Regions from separate parts of the Mesorhizobium sp. WSM4821 genome, predicted to be linked through region 2. Evidence: riboswitches for the same ligand, from Rfam matches in the RefSeq annotation. Region 2 holds a riboswitch; the other holds the start of a gene.

Region 1 (6,912 bases), 3.3 Mb from region 2:
TAGCGTGCGATCGAGAGTCTGCGCCGTCACGCAGCGCTGCCGTACTTCAGACTTGCGAGGATATCCACCACCATTTCGGCGCCGAACTCGCTCAGGATAACGACGTCGATCGGTCGCTTGTCCTCGATCATCGGGTGCGGCCGAAACAGGAAATCGCGCGCTTCCTCTTCGTTCTGCCAGACATCGACAGCAAGGCCCCAGACGCGCGCCACGCGGGCCAATCGTGTGCCCTCGTCCGACGATAGGCGATGGACCGCCTTGCGCCGCTCGTAGGTCGCCTTGGGGATCAGCCGGTATTTGAACTGAGCATCGCCAGGCGCCAGAAGATGCGCAACGCGCTCGAGCGCCCCGATGGGAAGTCCATTCTCGATCCGGGAGATCAGCCCGAAAGGCGACCGCGCCGCCACCTCTTCAACGGGCAGCCCCAACACGTCGGCGACATTGCCGAACGCTAGCATCACGCTCCACTCCATTTGAGGCAAAATATAGCCTCACATGGTGCGCCGTGCAAGCCGCTTGCATCAGCGCGAACCGATCCGCCAACAGTTTTAACCTGCCATCCTTGCGGTGGCGCCGTTCGCTCGCAACGCGGCCATCAGCATCGTCCCGGCCGAAAACTGCCCTGCCCTCGCCTTCTCGGTGAGAACGCGCAGATAGCCACCAGCTGACTCCATGTGCTTTGCCCGCTGCAGAATGCAGGCAATCACCACCGCGGCGATTTCCTGCCCCATGACATGGCAGGCATCCTCATACGCTGACGGCGAAACACCAGGTATCCTCGCACCTGGGCGGCGGTTCTCATGAAATCGCGCCAGTTGCCGATCCCCTCAACGGCGTAGTCTGCAATTTCGGGGCAGGCCTTCAGCACTAGCCCCAGCGGATAGCTTTTCGGCGGCTCTGCGGTCCTCGTTAGTGGCTCGGCCGCCGCCCTACCGCCGGATCGAGCGAGAGCGCCTGGTCGTCGGCGTAGAGCTGGTCTCGAACAGCTGCAGGCCGGAACGACGCTGTTCCGGCCTGCCTGCCTTTTGCATTTTTAAGAGCCCGCGACGTGCGGCAGAAGTTCAACCACACCGCGATAGATCATCTCGCCGGCTACGTAGAGGATGATCACCAGCCCGACATAGGCGATCCAGCGATGCTTCTGGAGCAGATTGGCAATGAAGCTTGCGGCAATGCCCATCAGCGCGATGGAGAGGATAAGGCCGAAGATCAACACGTTCGGGTGCTCGCGCGCGGCACCCGCTACCGCCAGGACATTGTCGAGCGACATGGACACATCGGCGATGACGATCTGCCAGGTTGCCTGCGCCAGGGTCTTGCGTTGAGCTTTGCCGGCTACGATGCCGTCGTGGTCGACGTCATTTTCGGAAAGCGCTTCGATCGCCTGTGCTTCCTGCGCATGGTTTTGCCGGAGTTCGCGCCACATCTTCCAGCATACCCACAACAGCAACACACCGCCGGCCAACAGTAAGCCGACGATCTGCAGGAGCTGGGTTGTCGCGGCCGCAAAGCCGATGCGCAGAACGGTCGCTGCGACAATGCCAATGAGGATCGCCTTTCTGCGCTGCTCTTTGGGCAGCCCGGCCGCGGCAAGGCCGATAACGATGGCGTTGTCGCCGGCCAGCACCAGGTCGATCATGATGACCTGCAAGAGAGCGGTCATTGCTTCGGGACTGAAAAATTCTGTCATACGGCACCCTTGCGTTCAGCTAGGGGTGACGCGGCTTGCGAGCAAAACCGTAGAGCAACGCGGACACCGCGTATGACAGGAGAAATGCCGCTACAGCTGAAGAGATCTCAAAGCCAGGCCACCCGGATTAAAATTCCAGTCCGACATCACAGTCCTGATGGACTGCCAGAGGGGCCCGGCCTGGTAGCACCTAGCTAATTGCGGAATGCGACAAACTCAAGACTTAAATGTGCTCCGGCATATGCAAGACCAGGTCTCACGCTCATGGCTGCGCGGTACTGCGATCGGTTTCTTCGGGTGCTCTTCCCGCCAGCGGCAGCCCGAAGGCGCTTGACAAGATAGCGATCGCCCGCTCAACTTGACGCATTCACCAGGGGAGTCCCGGCAAGGGGCTGAGATACTGCTGGCTTTTGCGGCGCAGTGACCCGTTGAACCTGATCCAGTTCATACTGGCGTAGGGACGGTGCAAGCGCTTTGCGGGGCCTCATGCCCGAAAACCTGTAAGCAGGCAGGAAAAGCGTCTTTTCATCCTTCCGGCACAGAACTGGGTCTCCAATGCATGAGCAAAGGAGCCTCAAATGAATGCCATTACCCCCGCCGTCTCGACGGGACCGTTGCCCGCCTCGAGGAAGATCCACAAACCCGGCACGATCCACCCGCAAATCAGGGTGCCGATGCGGGAAATCGCCGTCCATCCGACGGCCGGCGAACCGCCCGTCACCGTCTACGATCCGTCCGGGCCCTATACGGATCCGAGCGTCGAGACGAATATCGAGAACGGACTTTCCCGGTTCCGGCACGCGTGGATCAAGGCGCGCGGCGATGTCGAATCTAGGGAAGGCCGTAATGTCAGACCGGAGGACAACGGCTTCGCCTCAGGCGAACGGCTGACGCCGGAATTTCCTGTCCGCCACCGGCCGCTGAAGGCCTTGGCAGGCAAAGCGGTGACGCAGCTTGCCTATGCGCGCGCCGGAATCATCACCCCGGAGATGGAGTTCGTCGCCATTCGTGAAAATCTCGGCCGCGAGAGCCTGCGCGGCGGGATGCAGCGCGACGGCGAGTCTTTCGGCGCGGCGATCCCTGATTTCGTCACGCCGGAATTCGTGCGCGACGAGGTGGCGCGCGGGCGGGCGATCATTCCCGCCAACATCAACCACCCGGAGAGCGAGCCGATGATCATCGGCCGCAATTTCCTGGTCAAGATCAATGCCAATATCGGCAATTCGGCGGTCACCTCCTCGATGGCCGAAGAGGTCGAAAAAATGGTCTGGGCGATCCGCTGGGGAGCCGACACGGTGATGGATCTGTCCACCGGCCGCAACATCCACAACATCCGCGAATGGATCGTCCGCAATTCGCCGGTGCCGATCGGTACCGTTCCGCTCTATCAGGCGCTTGAGAAGGTCGGAGGAATCGCCGAGGACCTGAGCTGGGAAGTCTACCGCGACACGCTGATCGAACAGGCCGAACAGGGCGTCGACTATTTCACGATCCATGCCGGCGTGCGGCTGCACTACATCCCGCTGACAGTCGACCGGGTCACCGGCATCGTCAGCCGGGGCGGCTCGATCATGGCCAAATGGTGCCTGCATCATCACCGCGAAAGCTTCCTTTATGAGCATTTCGAGGAAATCTGCGATATCGCCAGAGCTTACGACGTGTCGTTCTCGCTTGGCGACGGCCTTCGTCCCGGCTCGATCGCCGACGCCAACGATGCGGCGCAATTCGCCGAACTGGAAACGCTTGGCGAGCTGACCAGGATCGCCTGGGGCAAGGATTGCCAGGTGATGATCGAGGGGCCGGGCCATGTCCCCATGCACAAGATCAAGCAGAACATGGACAGGCAGCTCGAAGTCTGCGGCGAGGCGCCGTTCTACACGCTCGGGCCGCTGACGAGCGACATCGCGCCGGGCTACGACCACATCACCTCCGGCATCGGGGCGGCGATGATCGGCTGGTACGGCACGGCCATGCTCTGCTACGTCACGCCCAAGGAGCATCTCGGCCTGCCTGATCGCAACGACGTCAAGACCGGTGTCATCACCTACAAAATAGCCGCTCACGCCGCCGATCTCGCCAAGGGTCATCCGGCAGCGAAGCTGCGTGACGATGCATTGTCGCGGGCGCGGTTCGAATTTCGCTGGGAAGACCAGTTCAACCTGTCGCTCGACCCTGAAACCGCGCGCTCCTTCCACGACGAGACCTTGCCGAAGGAGGCGCACAAGCTGGCGCATTTCTGCTCCATGTGCGGGCCGAAATTCTGCTCGATGCGCATCTCCCACGACATTCGGGCCGAGGCCCAGAAAGAGGGCATGGCGGCGATGGCGGCGAAATACCGCGAGGGCGGTGATCTCTATATGGCGGTGAACGGCGACCCGCCTGGACCGGAGGTGTCGGAGCCGTCATGAGGGTTCTGGTCAAGGGGGCCGGCATCGCCGGCCTCACCGCCGCTTGCGAACTCGCCGCCCGCGGTGCGGCGGTGACCGTCGCCGAAATCCGCGATGGCCTTAGCGGCAACGCCTCATGGATGGCCGGCGGCATGCTGGCGCCCTGGTGCGAGCGCGAAAGCGCCGAGCAGCCGGTGCTGGATCTCGGACGCGACGCCGCCGAGTGGTGGGATGCGGCGCTGCCGGGCCGTGTCACGCGGGCCGGAACGCTGGTTTTGGCGATGCCGCGGGATGCGGGCGAACTCGACCGCTTTGCAAGCCGCACCTCGGGCCATCGGCTGGTCGACGAAGACGAAATTGCGCTGCTGGAGCCCGATCTCGCCGGCCGTTTCGGCCGCGGGCTGTTCTTCCCCGGCGAAGCCCATCTCGATCCACGCCGTGCAATGGCGGCGCTGCATGAAAAGCTCGCCGGAAGCGGCGTCGAATTCCGCTTCGGAGTGGACGCCCAATCTATGACGGGGTTCGACCGCGCGATCGACTGCACGGGCATGGCTTCCCGCGATGACAGGCTGCGCGGCGTTCGCGGCGAGATGCTGATCCTGCATGCGCCGGATATTTCGCTGTCGCGCCCGGTCAGGCTGCTGCACCCGCGCTTGCCGCTCTATCTGGTGCCGCGCGCCGACCACCATTTCATGGCAGGCGCAACGATGATCGAGAGCCTGTCGGCAGGACCGGTCACGGCGCGCTCGATGATGGAACTCCTGAATGGCGCCTATTCGGTTCATCCCGCCTTCGGCGAGGCTGCCATCGTTGAGACGGCCGTCGGCATTCGCCCGGCCTTTCCCGACAATTTGCCGCGCGTCCAGATGAGCGGAAAGACAATCGCCATCAACGGACTCTACCGCCACGGTTTCCTGCTCGCCCCCGCCATGGCGCGCCAGGCGGCCGAGCTTGTTTTTTATTCCGACAGACCAGTGGAGCTTTGCTGATGAAACTGACAGTCAACGGCGAAGCGCATGAGATCGCCGCCGCCACCCTGGCGGAGCTTCTCGCTGCGCTCGACTACGAAGGCAGCTGGCTTGCAACGGCCGTGAACAGCGACCTCGTGCATGCGACTGAGCGGACACTGTTCCAGTTGAAGGACGGCGACCGGATCGAAATTCTCTCACCGATGCAAGGGGGTTAGCAACGTGCTCGAGCTTTACGGAACGAAGCTTGCCTCGCGCCTGCTTCTCGGCACCGCGCAGTACCCCTCGCCGGCCATTCTGGCCGATGCGGTCAAGGCATCGCGCGCATCGGCGGTGACCGTCTCATTGCGCCGCGAAATGGCAGGCGGCAGGGGTGGAGAGAAATTCTGGTCGCTCATCCAATCATTGCAGTTGCACGTCTTGCCCAACACCGCCGGTTGTCACTCCGTCAAGGAAGCCGTCACCACCGCAAAGATGGCGCGCGAGATCTTCGGCACCAACTGGATCAAGCTCGAGGTGATCGGCAATCATGACACGCTGCAGCCTGACGTGTTCGGTTTGGTCGAGGCCGCGCGAATCCTGTGCGAAGACGGTTTTGCCGTATTCCCGTATACCACGGATGATCTCGTCGTCGCCGAGCGGCTGCTGGGGATAGGCTGCAAGGTTCTGATGCCGTGGTGCGCGCCGATCGGTTCGGCGCTCGGACCGGTAAATGTCACCGCGCTGCGTTCGATGCGCGGCCATTTTCCGGATGTCCCGCTGATCGTGGATGCGGGCATCGGCCGCCCATCTCACGCGGCTGTGGTGATGGAACTCGGCTTCGACGCTGTGCTCCTCAACACGGCGGTGGCCAAGGCCGCAGATCCGGTCGGCATGGCGCGCGCATTCGGCAAGGCGGTCGGCGCCGGCCGTGAGGCCTATCGCTCGGGCCTGCTCGAGCCGCGCGACGTCGCCGTCCCATCGACGCCGACGATTGGCCAGGCTGTCTTTCAATGAAACTCGACCCTTTTTATCTGATCGTCGACAGCGCCGCCTGGATCGAAAGGCTGGCGCCGCTCGGCGTCAGCCTGGTGCAGCTTCGCGTCAAGAACCTCGACGAGGCTGCGCTGCGCGCCGAGATCCGCAAGGCGAAGGCCTTGTGCGCCCGCTACAAATGCCAGCTCATCATCAATGACTTCTGGCGGCTGGCGATCGAGGAGGAATGCGACTTCATTCATCTCGGGCAGGAAGATCTGCAAGCGGCGGATCTTGCCCGGATAAGGGCTGCAGGTCTCCGTCTCGGCCTCAGCACGCACGATCATCGCGAACTCGAGACAGCCCTTGCCGCAAGACCGGACTATATAGCGCTCGGCCCGGTCTATCCGACCATCCTGAAAAAGATGAAATGGGCGCCGCAGGGGCTTGAGCGGATTGGCGAATGGAAGCGCCGGATCGCGCCGACACCTCTGGTTGCGATTGGCGGGCTCAACCCCAACCGGCTCGAGGGGGTCTTCGGCGCTGGTGCGGACAGCGCCGCGGTCGTGACCGACATAACATTGAACGCCGTTCCGGAAGCGCGAACGCGCGAGTGGATCGAAAAGACAGACCGATGGCGTTGAGGCGCGAACCGCATGTGCTTGTCGTTGGCGGATCCGACTCCAGCGGCGGCGCCGGCATAGCCCGCGACATCGAGACGATCTCGACGCTTAGCGTGCGCACCTGCCTTGCCGTTAGCGCCGTCACGGTGCAGACGCATGAAGCCGTCACGCAAATCCACAATCTGCAAGCCGATCTGGTGGCCGACCAGATGTGTGCGGCGCTGCAAGCCAACGAGGTAGGAGCGATCAAAATCGGCATGCTCGCAACGGAGCAGATCATCGTCGCCGTC
Region 2 (6,912 bases):
GGTCGGCAGAACAGCTTCCTTTCAGGTCTCAGCACATGACCTGAAAATCGGGTAACGATCTTCAGAAAGGATCATGCGCAAAAATCAAACTGCCACAGCGTCCTTTGCGCCATCAGCATGCACGGCACTGTAGTGGCAAATCATGGCTTATGCCGGACCAATATCGGAGGACCTAGCCACACTACTTTGACCATGGCAAGCAAACGCCGCATCGCCTGAACCCGGTTTGACCGTAAATTATGTCCGCTTCCGGGCAATATCTCGTGATACGCCGCCAAACGGGCCTGCACCGATATAGCGCCGGAAGGCTTCCGGTCCAGCCTTGGTGAAAAAGCCGGCCGCGGCACCCGTCGCGGCAACCGTGCCATTGTCCAGGAACACCATGTCCTGGCCGATACGGCGCGCATCTTCCGGTTGGTGCGTGACGAACAGCACCGTCATGCGCCGCTCAGCATGGACGCTGGCCACCAGGTCAAGCATGTCGTCGCGCAGGGCCGGTCCGAGCGAGGCGAACGGCTCATCGAGCAAGAGCACCGGCCGGGCGCGCACAAGGACGCGGGCGAGCGCGACACGCTGCCGCTCGCCGCCGGACAATTCGCGCGGCAGGCGCTGTTCCTTGCCGGCAAGGCCGACGCGCTCGAGCGCCCCGGTGATTGCAATGTGGTCGGCCTCGGTAAGGCTGAGCGACGGCGAGCGGCCGAGCCCGACATTTCGTTCGACCGAAAGATGGGCAAAGAGATTGTTTTCCTGGAACACCATCGACACCGGCCGCGCCGAAGGTGGTTTGGCGCCGACATCGGCGCCGCCGATCAGCACGCGGCCCGATCGCGGCATCTCGAAGCCGGCCACCAGATTGAGCAGCGTCGATTTTCCCGAGCCGCTCGGCCCCATGATGGCCGTGATCCTCGAAGCGGCGAACTCGACGTCGAACAGGAACGGCGCTTCGCCATAGCTGAACGAGACCTTTTCCAGCCGCACGGCCGTACCGTTTTCCGCGCCGGTGAGCATCATGATTTTTCTCCCCGTCCCAGCCAGTGAGCGGTCAGGACAAGCGCGAGACAGACCAGACCGAGCAGCAACGCCAGGCCTGCGGCGTCCAGCGTGCGATAGCTGCCCATGCGCGCCAGCAGGAGATAAGGAAGTGTCTGCAGGGAATCGCTGCCGAACAGGGCAATGACGCCGAGATCGCCGAGCGACAACGCCATGGCAAAGGCGAAACCGGTGGCGAGCGGCCGCCGCAGCGACGGCCAGTCGACCAGACGGAACCGGTTCCAGCCGGTAATGCTAAGCAGCAGACAGATCCGTTCGTGGCGTTCGCTCGCCGCATCATAGCCGGGGCGGATGGCGCGGATGGCAAACGGCATCGCCATCACCGCATTGACGGTGACGACCATGACAGGGGCGACGGCAAAGACGTTGCTGACGGTGCGCAGGAGCAGGAACCAACCGGTGCCGATGACGATGGGTGGCACGACGAGGGCGAAACCAGCGCCGGTATCGGTGGCGTGCTCGAGCAGCGTCTTGGCGCCGACGCGACGGTTCAAGGCCAGCGCCCGCCGTGCCATGACGAGTGACAGCGACAACGCCACCGAAAGCAGCGCCGCCAGCAAGGCGAGCACGACGCTGGTCAGCGTCGCTTGCCGCACCGCGCTCTCGCCCGTCAGCCGGCTGAGATCGGCGCCAAGGCCTGACGTCACGATGGCCGCCATTGGCCCGGCTACGAACAGCAGTGCCAGAACGATCAACGCGCCGTTCAGCGTGGTCTCGGCGGTGCCTGGCAATATATACCGGCGCGGCGCCACCGGCAGGTTGGCGTCGCCGACAGTGTTGGCACCGAGCCGCATCAATGCCAGCACCACGACGAAGGTCAGCACGATCTGCAACAGCGTCAGCGTCACCGCGCGGGCAGGATCGAAATCGAAACGCAGCGCCTGGTAGATGGCGACCTCCAATGTCGTCGCGCGCGGCCCGCCGCCCAGCGTCAGCACGATGGTAAAGGATGTCATGCAGAGCATGAAGACAAGCCCGGCGACCCCCGGCAGTGCCGCGCGCAGCGTCGGCCATTCGATCAGCCGGAAGGCAGGCCTGGCGCCCATGCCGAGCTGGCTCGCCAACCGCCACTGGTCGGCCGGCACTGTCCCCAAAGCTTCAAGGAACAGTCGCGTAGCCAGCGGCAAATTGAAGAAGACATGGGCGACGAGGATGCCGGACAGGCCGTATATGCCAGGCCAACCCTGACCGCCAGTCGCTGTGAGCAAGCCGGCGAAATAGCCGGCCCGGCCATAGAGCGCCAGAATGCCGAGCGCCGCGACGATGGCCGGCAGTGCCAGCGGCACGGCGAAGAGCTGCAGGATCAGGTCGCGGCCAAAGAAACGCGGATGCCGCGACAGCGCCCGAGCGACGAACAGCGCCGGCACGACGGAAAGTAGCGTCGACAGCAAAGCCTGCCAAAGCGTGAAGCGCGCGACGCGGAAGAGATAGGGATCGAAGGCCGACACGGTGCCGGAAGGGTCGCGTGCGCCTTCAAGGATAAGCCCCGCGAACGCTCCGCCGATCAGCAGCGCCACAGCGGCAAGCGCGAGAGTGCCAATGGTGACACGGGAGTCAGAAGGGGGTGCGTGCAGCACGTTCGACCACCTGACTCGAGATTCTTAGCGAGGATTGCGTTCCTTCGCGCCCCCCTCTGTCCTGCCGGACATCTCCCCCACAACAAGGGGGGAGATTGGCAGCTTCAGCATTCCGCTCGTCCCAGCAACTTTGGAGATTGGCGAAAGCCGGCGTGACGGCCGATCTCCCTCCATGTGGGGGAGATGTCCGGCAGGACAGAGGGGGGCGCCGTAGAGCAAACATCTTTGATCAGCTCGCCACGATTACTTGCTCATCACCGACAGCCATTCGTCGACCCAGGCCTTGCGGTTGGCGGCGACCTCTTCAGGGCTGAACATCAAGGTCCTGGTCGGCTTGACGAGCTTGTCGAAAGCCGGATTGAGCGGTTTCTCGGTCTTGCCGGCCGGGAACATCCAGTTGGTCTCCGGGATCACATCCTGGAATTTCGGTCCCGTCATGAAAGTCAGGAATTGTTCCGCCAGCGGGTTTTTGGCACCCGTGGTGGTGATGCCGGCGACCTCGATCTGCAGATACTCGCCCTCCTCGAAGGAAGCCGCCTGATAACGTTCGGTGTTCTCGGCGACCATGTGATAGGCCGGCGACGTGGTGTAGGACAGCACCATCGGCGCCTCGCCCTTGGTGAACAGGCCATAGGCCTCGCTCCAGCCCGGCGTCACTGTGAGCACCTTCGCCTTGAGCTTGGCCCAGGCTTCCGGCGCCTGGTCGCCATAGACCGACCTCACCCACAACAGCAGGCCGAGACCGGGCGTCGAGGTGCGCGGATCCTGAATGACGATCTTCTCGTCGGCATTGCCCTCGACCAGTTCCTTCAGGCTCTTCGGCGGGGTCTTCAGCTTTTCGGTGTCGTAGACGACGGCGAAATAACCATAGTCGAACGGCACGAAAACATCGTCGCTCCAGCCGCCCGGCACATTGACGTCCGCAACGGCGTTATGCGGCGAAAACAGGCCGGTTGCCTTGGCTTCCGCGGTCAGATTGGTGTCGAGGCCGAGCACGATATCGGCCTTGGTAGCGACCCCTTCCAGCTTGACGCGGTTGAGCAGCGCGACGCCATCGGCGACCGCGACGAAATCGAGAGTACAGCCGCATTCCACCTCGAAGGCCTTCTTCACCGCAGGACCTGGACCCCAATCGGCGGTGAAGCTCTCATAGGTATAGACGGTGAGTTTCTCCTGCGCGGACGCCGGCCCGGTGCCAGCGAGAACGGACGCCGCCAGGAGCACTGCTGAGACATGAGAGTAAAAAAGCGTGCGCATCGGCGCCTCCTTCGTTCGCATTGAAAGGAATTGAGGCGTCGGGTTGTCCGAAACGTCTAATCCCTCCGCCGGTACAAACCGGATCAGGTTCAGCGGGTTGGCATGGCTGCCTCTCAGCCGGTCCGCGTAGATCGCGTCCAGCACCCCGTTAGAGCGTTTCGACACATAGGCCCGGCCCAGGTGCGGCGCAAGCGGAAGTTTGCCGGGCATCCGGAGCGCGGCCTTCCGTTTCACCTTTCGTTTCCTGGACAGGGCTGGTAAGGGCCACGATATATGAGCACATTCACCATCCTGCTTGGCGGCGATCTCATCCGCACGCCGCTGCTCGACCGCCAGGTCGCCGGCACACGCGTCATCGCCGCCGATGCCGGCATCGGCCATGCCCGGACTTTGGGCCTCACGCCGGAACTCTGGGTCGGCGACTTCGATTCCGTCCCGGCGGATTTGCCGGACGATCTGGCTGCCGTTCCCCGCCAGGTGTTTCCGGCCGAAAAGGACAATACCGACGGCGAATTGGCCATCGCCGCCGCGCTCGAACGCGGCGCGACCAGCCTCGTGCTCGCAGGCGCGTTCGGCGGCAGGCGCATCGACCACGCATTCCTGCATCTGGCGCTCAGCCTGCGACTGGCGGAACGCGGGACGGACGTGCTTTTGACCAGCGGGGCGCAGGAAGGCATCCCCTTGCTTCCCGGCAAGGCCGGCTTCGACTACGCCGACGGTACGCTGTTTTCGATCCTCGACTTCTCCGATCTTTCCGGCCTGACCGTCACCGGCGCCAAATGGCCGCTGAACCATGTCGAGGTGGCGTTCGGCTCGTCGCTGACCCTCTCCAACGAGGTCAAGGGCCGGCTCGAAATCGCGCTGGACAGCGGCCGCGCGCTGTTGCTCGCCCATCCTTTTCCCTTACCTGAAAGCTGACATGGCGCCGCCGCTTCTCAATCTCGACGGGATAAAACTGACCTTCGGTGGCACGCCGTTGCTCGACGGGGCGGAACTGACAGCGTCGGCCGGCGACAAGATCGCCCTGGTCGGCCGCAACGGCTCGGGCAAGTCGACATTGCTCAAGATCGCAGCGGGATTGATCGAGCCGCAGGACGGCGAGGTGTTTCGCCAGCCTTCGGCGACAGTGCGCTACCTGCCGCAAATGCCGGACATGGACGGTTTCGCCAGCGTCCGCGCCTATGTCGAGGCGGGACTCGGACCCGCCGACGATCCCTACCGCGCCACCTATCTGATGGAGCATCTCGGCCTGTCCGGCGAGGAACGGCCGAACGACCTGTCCGGCGGCGAGGCGCGCCGCGCCGCACTTGCCCGCGTCATGGCGCCGGAGCCCGACATTCTCCTCCTCGATGAGCCGACCAACCATCTCGACTTGTCGGTCATCGAATGGCTGGAGGAGGAGCTTGCCCGCACCTCTTCGGCGCTGATCGTCATCTCGCACGACCGCCGTTTCCTCGAACGCCTGTCGCGCGCCACCGTCTGGCTCGATCGCGGCCAGACCCGCAGGCTCGACAAGGGCTTTGGCCATTTCGAGGAATGGCGCGACACCGTACTGGAAGAGGAAGAGCGCGAGCAGCACAAGCTCGGCCGCCAGATCGTCCGCGAGGAGCACTGGCTGCGCTATGGCGTGACAGCGCGGCGCAAGCGCAACATGCGCCGGCTCGGCGAATTGCAGACCATGCGCCAGCGTTTTCGCGGCCATCGCGGCGCCGAGGGCGCTGCGACCATGGTGGCCAGCGACGCGGCCGAATCCGGCAAACTGGTGATCGAGGCCAAGAACATCGAGAAGAGCTTTGGCGACCTCACGGTGGTCAGAGGCTTCTCGACCCGCATCCAGCGCGGCGACCGCGTCGGCTTGGTCGGGCCGAACGGCGCCGGTAAGACGACGCTACTGAAGATGCTGACCGGCGAATTGAAGCCGGACTCGGGCTCGGTGCGGCTCGGCACCAATCTGGAGATCGCCACACTCGATCAGAAGCGCGAGGCGGTCGATCCGCAAGAGACGCTGGCGCAATATCTCACCGACGGGCGCGGCGAGAACCTTGTTATCAACGGCGAGCAGCGCCACGTCGTCTCCTACATGAAGGACTTCCTATTCAAGCCGGAACAGGCGCGCACGCCGGTGCGCGAGCTTTCGGGCGGCGAGCTCGCGCGGCTGCTGCTGGCCCGCGTGCTGGCGCGGCCGGCAAACCTGCTGGTGCTCGACGAGCCGACCAACGACCTCGACATGGAGACGCTGGAACTGCTGCAGGAACTGGTCGCCGGTTTTGCCGGCACGGTCATCCTGGTCAGCCACGACCGCGATTTCCTCGATCGCACGGTGACCAGCCTGATCGCGCCGGACGGCGGCGGCCGCTGGATCGAATATGCCGGCGGCTATTCCGACATGCTGGCGCAGCGCGGCGGCACCAGGCTCGATGATCGCAAGGCGCGGCCGAAAGCCGAAACCGGCGAGGCGACAGCGGCGGGCAGGACAGAAGCGGCTGCGCCGAAAGGACCGGCGAAGAAACTGTCGTTCAAGCAGAAATTCGCGCTGGAATCGCTGCCGAAGAAGATCGAGGCCGTGGCAGCCTCGATCTCGCGGCTGGAGAACAACATCGCCGACCCGGCCTTTTACGAGCGAGACCCGGCCTCGTTCCAGAAGACTATCGCCGCCCTCGACAAGGAACGCGCCACCCTGGCTGCGCTCGAGGAGGAGTGGCTGGAACTGGAGATGCTGCGCGAGGAGATGGAGGAGGGGTAGAACGCAGGGCCGCGAATCCGGGTTAATGCGATGGCTGTCCGAGCACAGATGCCAGGTAATTTGTGCTCCATGCTGCCATTTTGCGTCTGCGCTTGATGGGTCGCTTGTCGTTGACGGCCCTGACGAGATTGATTGCGAAGTGGCGCACGATCGCCATGTTGACTGCGCCGTGGCCCTTTCTCAATCTCACTGGTCATCCTTGAAGATGACGTCGAGCGTCCAGTGCAGGGCGTTCTCGACCAGCCAGTGGCCGCGCACGGCGTGGGCGGCTCGCTCGGCAGTGAG

What was found. A riboswitch is a leader RNA that binds a small molecule or an ion and turns the genes downstream of it on or off. The one in region 2 is predicted to bind thiamine pyrophosphate.
Positions count from the first base shown of each region.
Region 1: linked by a shared signal. The riboswitch ahead of thiC (phosphomethylpyrimidine synthase ThiC) and the one ahead of thiB (thiamine ABC transporter substrate binding subunit) in region 2 are both predicted to bind thiamine pyrophosphate.

Region 1 is NZ_CM148371.1:5,648,914-5,655,825, forward strand. It holds partial or broken gene AC0NID_RS27630 (RES family NAD+ phosphorylase) at 1-30, opposite strand, end outside; gene AC0NID_RS27635 (antitoxin Xre-like helix-turn-helix domain-containing protein) at 27-458, opposite strand; partial or broken gene repC (plasmid replication protein RepC) at 549-931, opposite strand; gene AC0NID_RS27645 (TerC family protein) at 1,034-1,690, opposite strand; TPP riboswitch at 2,053-2,169, shown strand; gene thiC (phosphomethylpyrimidine synthase ThiC) at 2,269-4,098, shown strand; gene thiO (glycine oxidase ThiO) at 4,095-5,066, shown strand; gene thiS (sulfur carrier protein ThiS) at 5,066-5,263, shown strand; gene AC0NID_RS27665 (thiazole synthase) at 5,268-6,041, shown strand; gene AC0NID_RS27670 (thiamine phosphate synthase) at 6,038-6,643, shown strand; gene AC0NID_RS27675 (hydroxymethylpyrimidine/phosphomethylpyrimidine kinase) at 6,634-6,912, shown strand, end outside.
Region 2 is NZ_CM148371.1:1,741,111-1,748,022, reverse strand. It holds gene thiQ (thiamine ABC transporter ATP-binding protein) at 238-1,011, opposite strand; gene thiP (thiamine/thiamine pyrophosphate ABC transporter permease) at 1,008-2,627, opposite strand; gene thiB (thiamine ABC transporter substrate binding subunit) at 2,871-3,884, opposite strand; TPP riboswitch at 3,928-4,042, opposite strand; gene AC0NID_RS08330 (thiamine diphosphokinase) at 4,158-4,802, shown strand; gene AC0NID_RS08325 (ABC-F family ATP-binding cassette domain-containing protein) at 4,804-6,627, shown strand; partial or broken gene AC0NID_RS08320 (ISAs1 family transposase) at 6,650-6,912, opposite strand, start outside.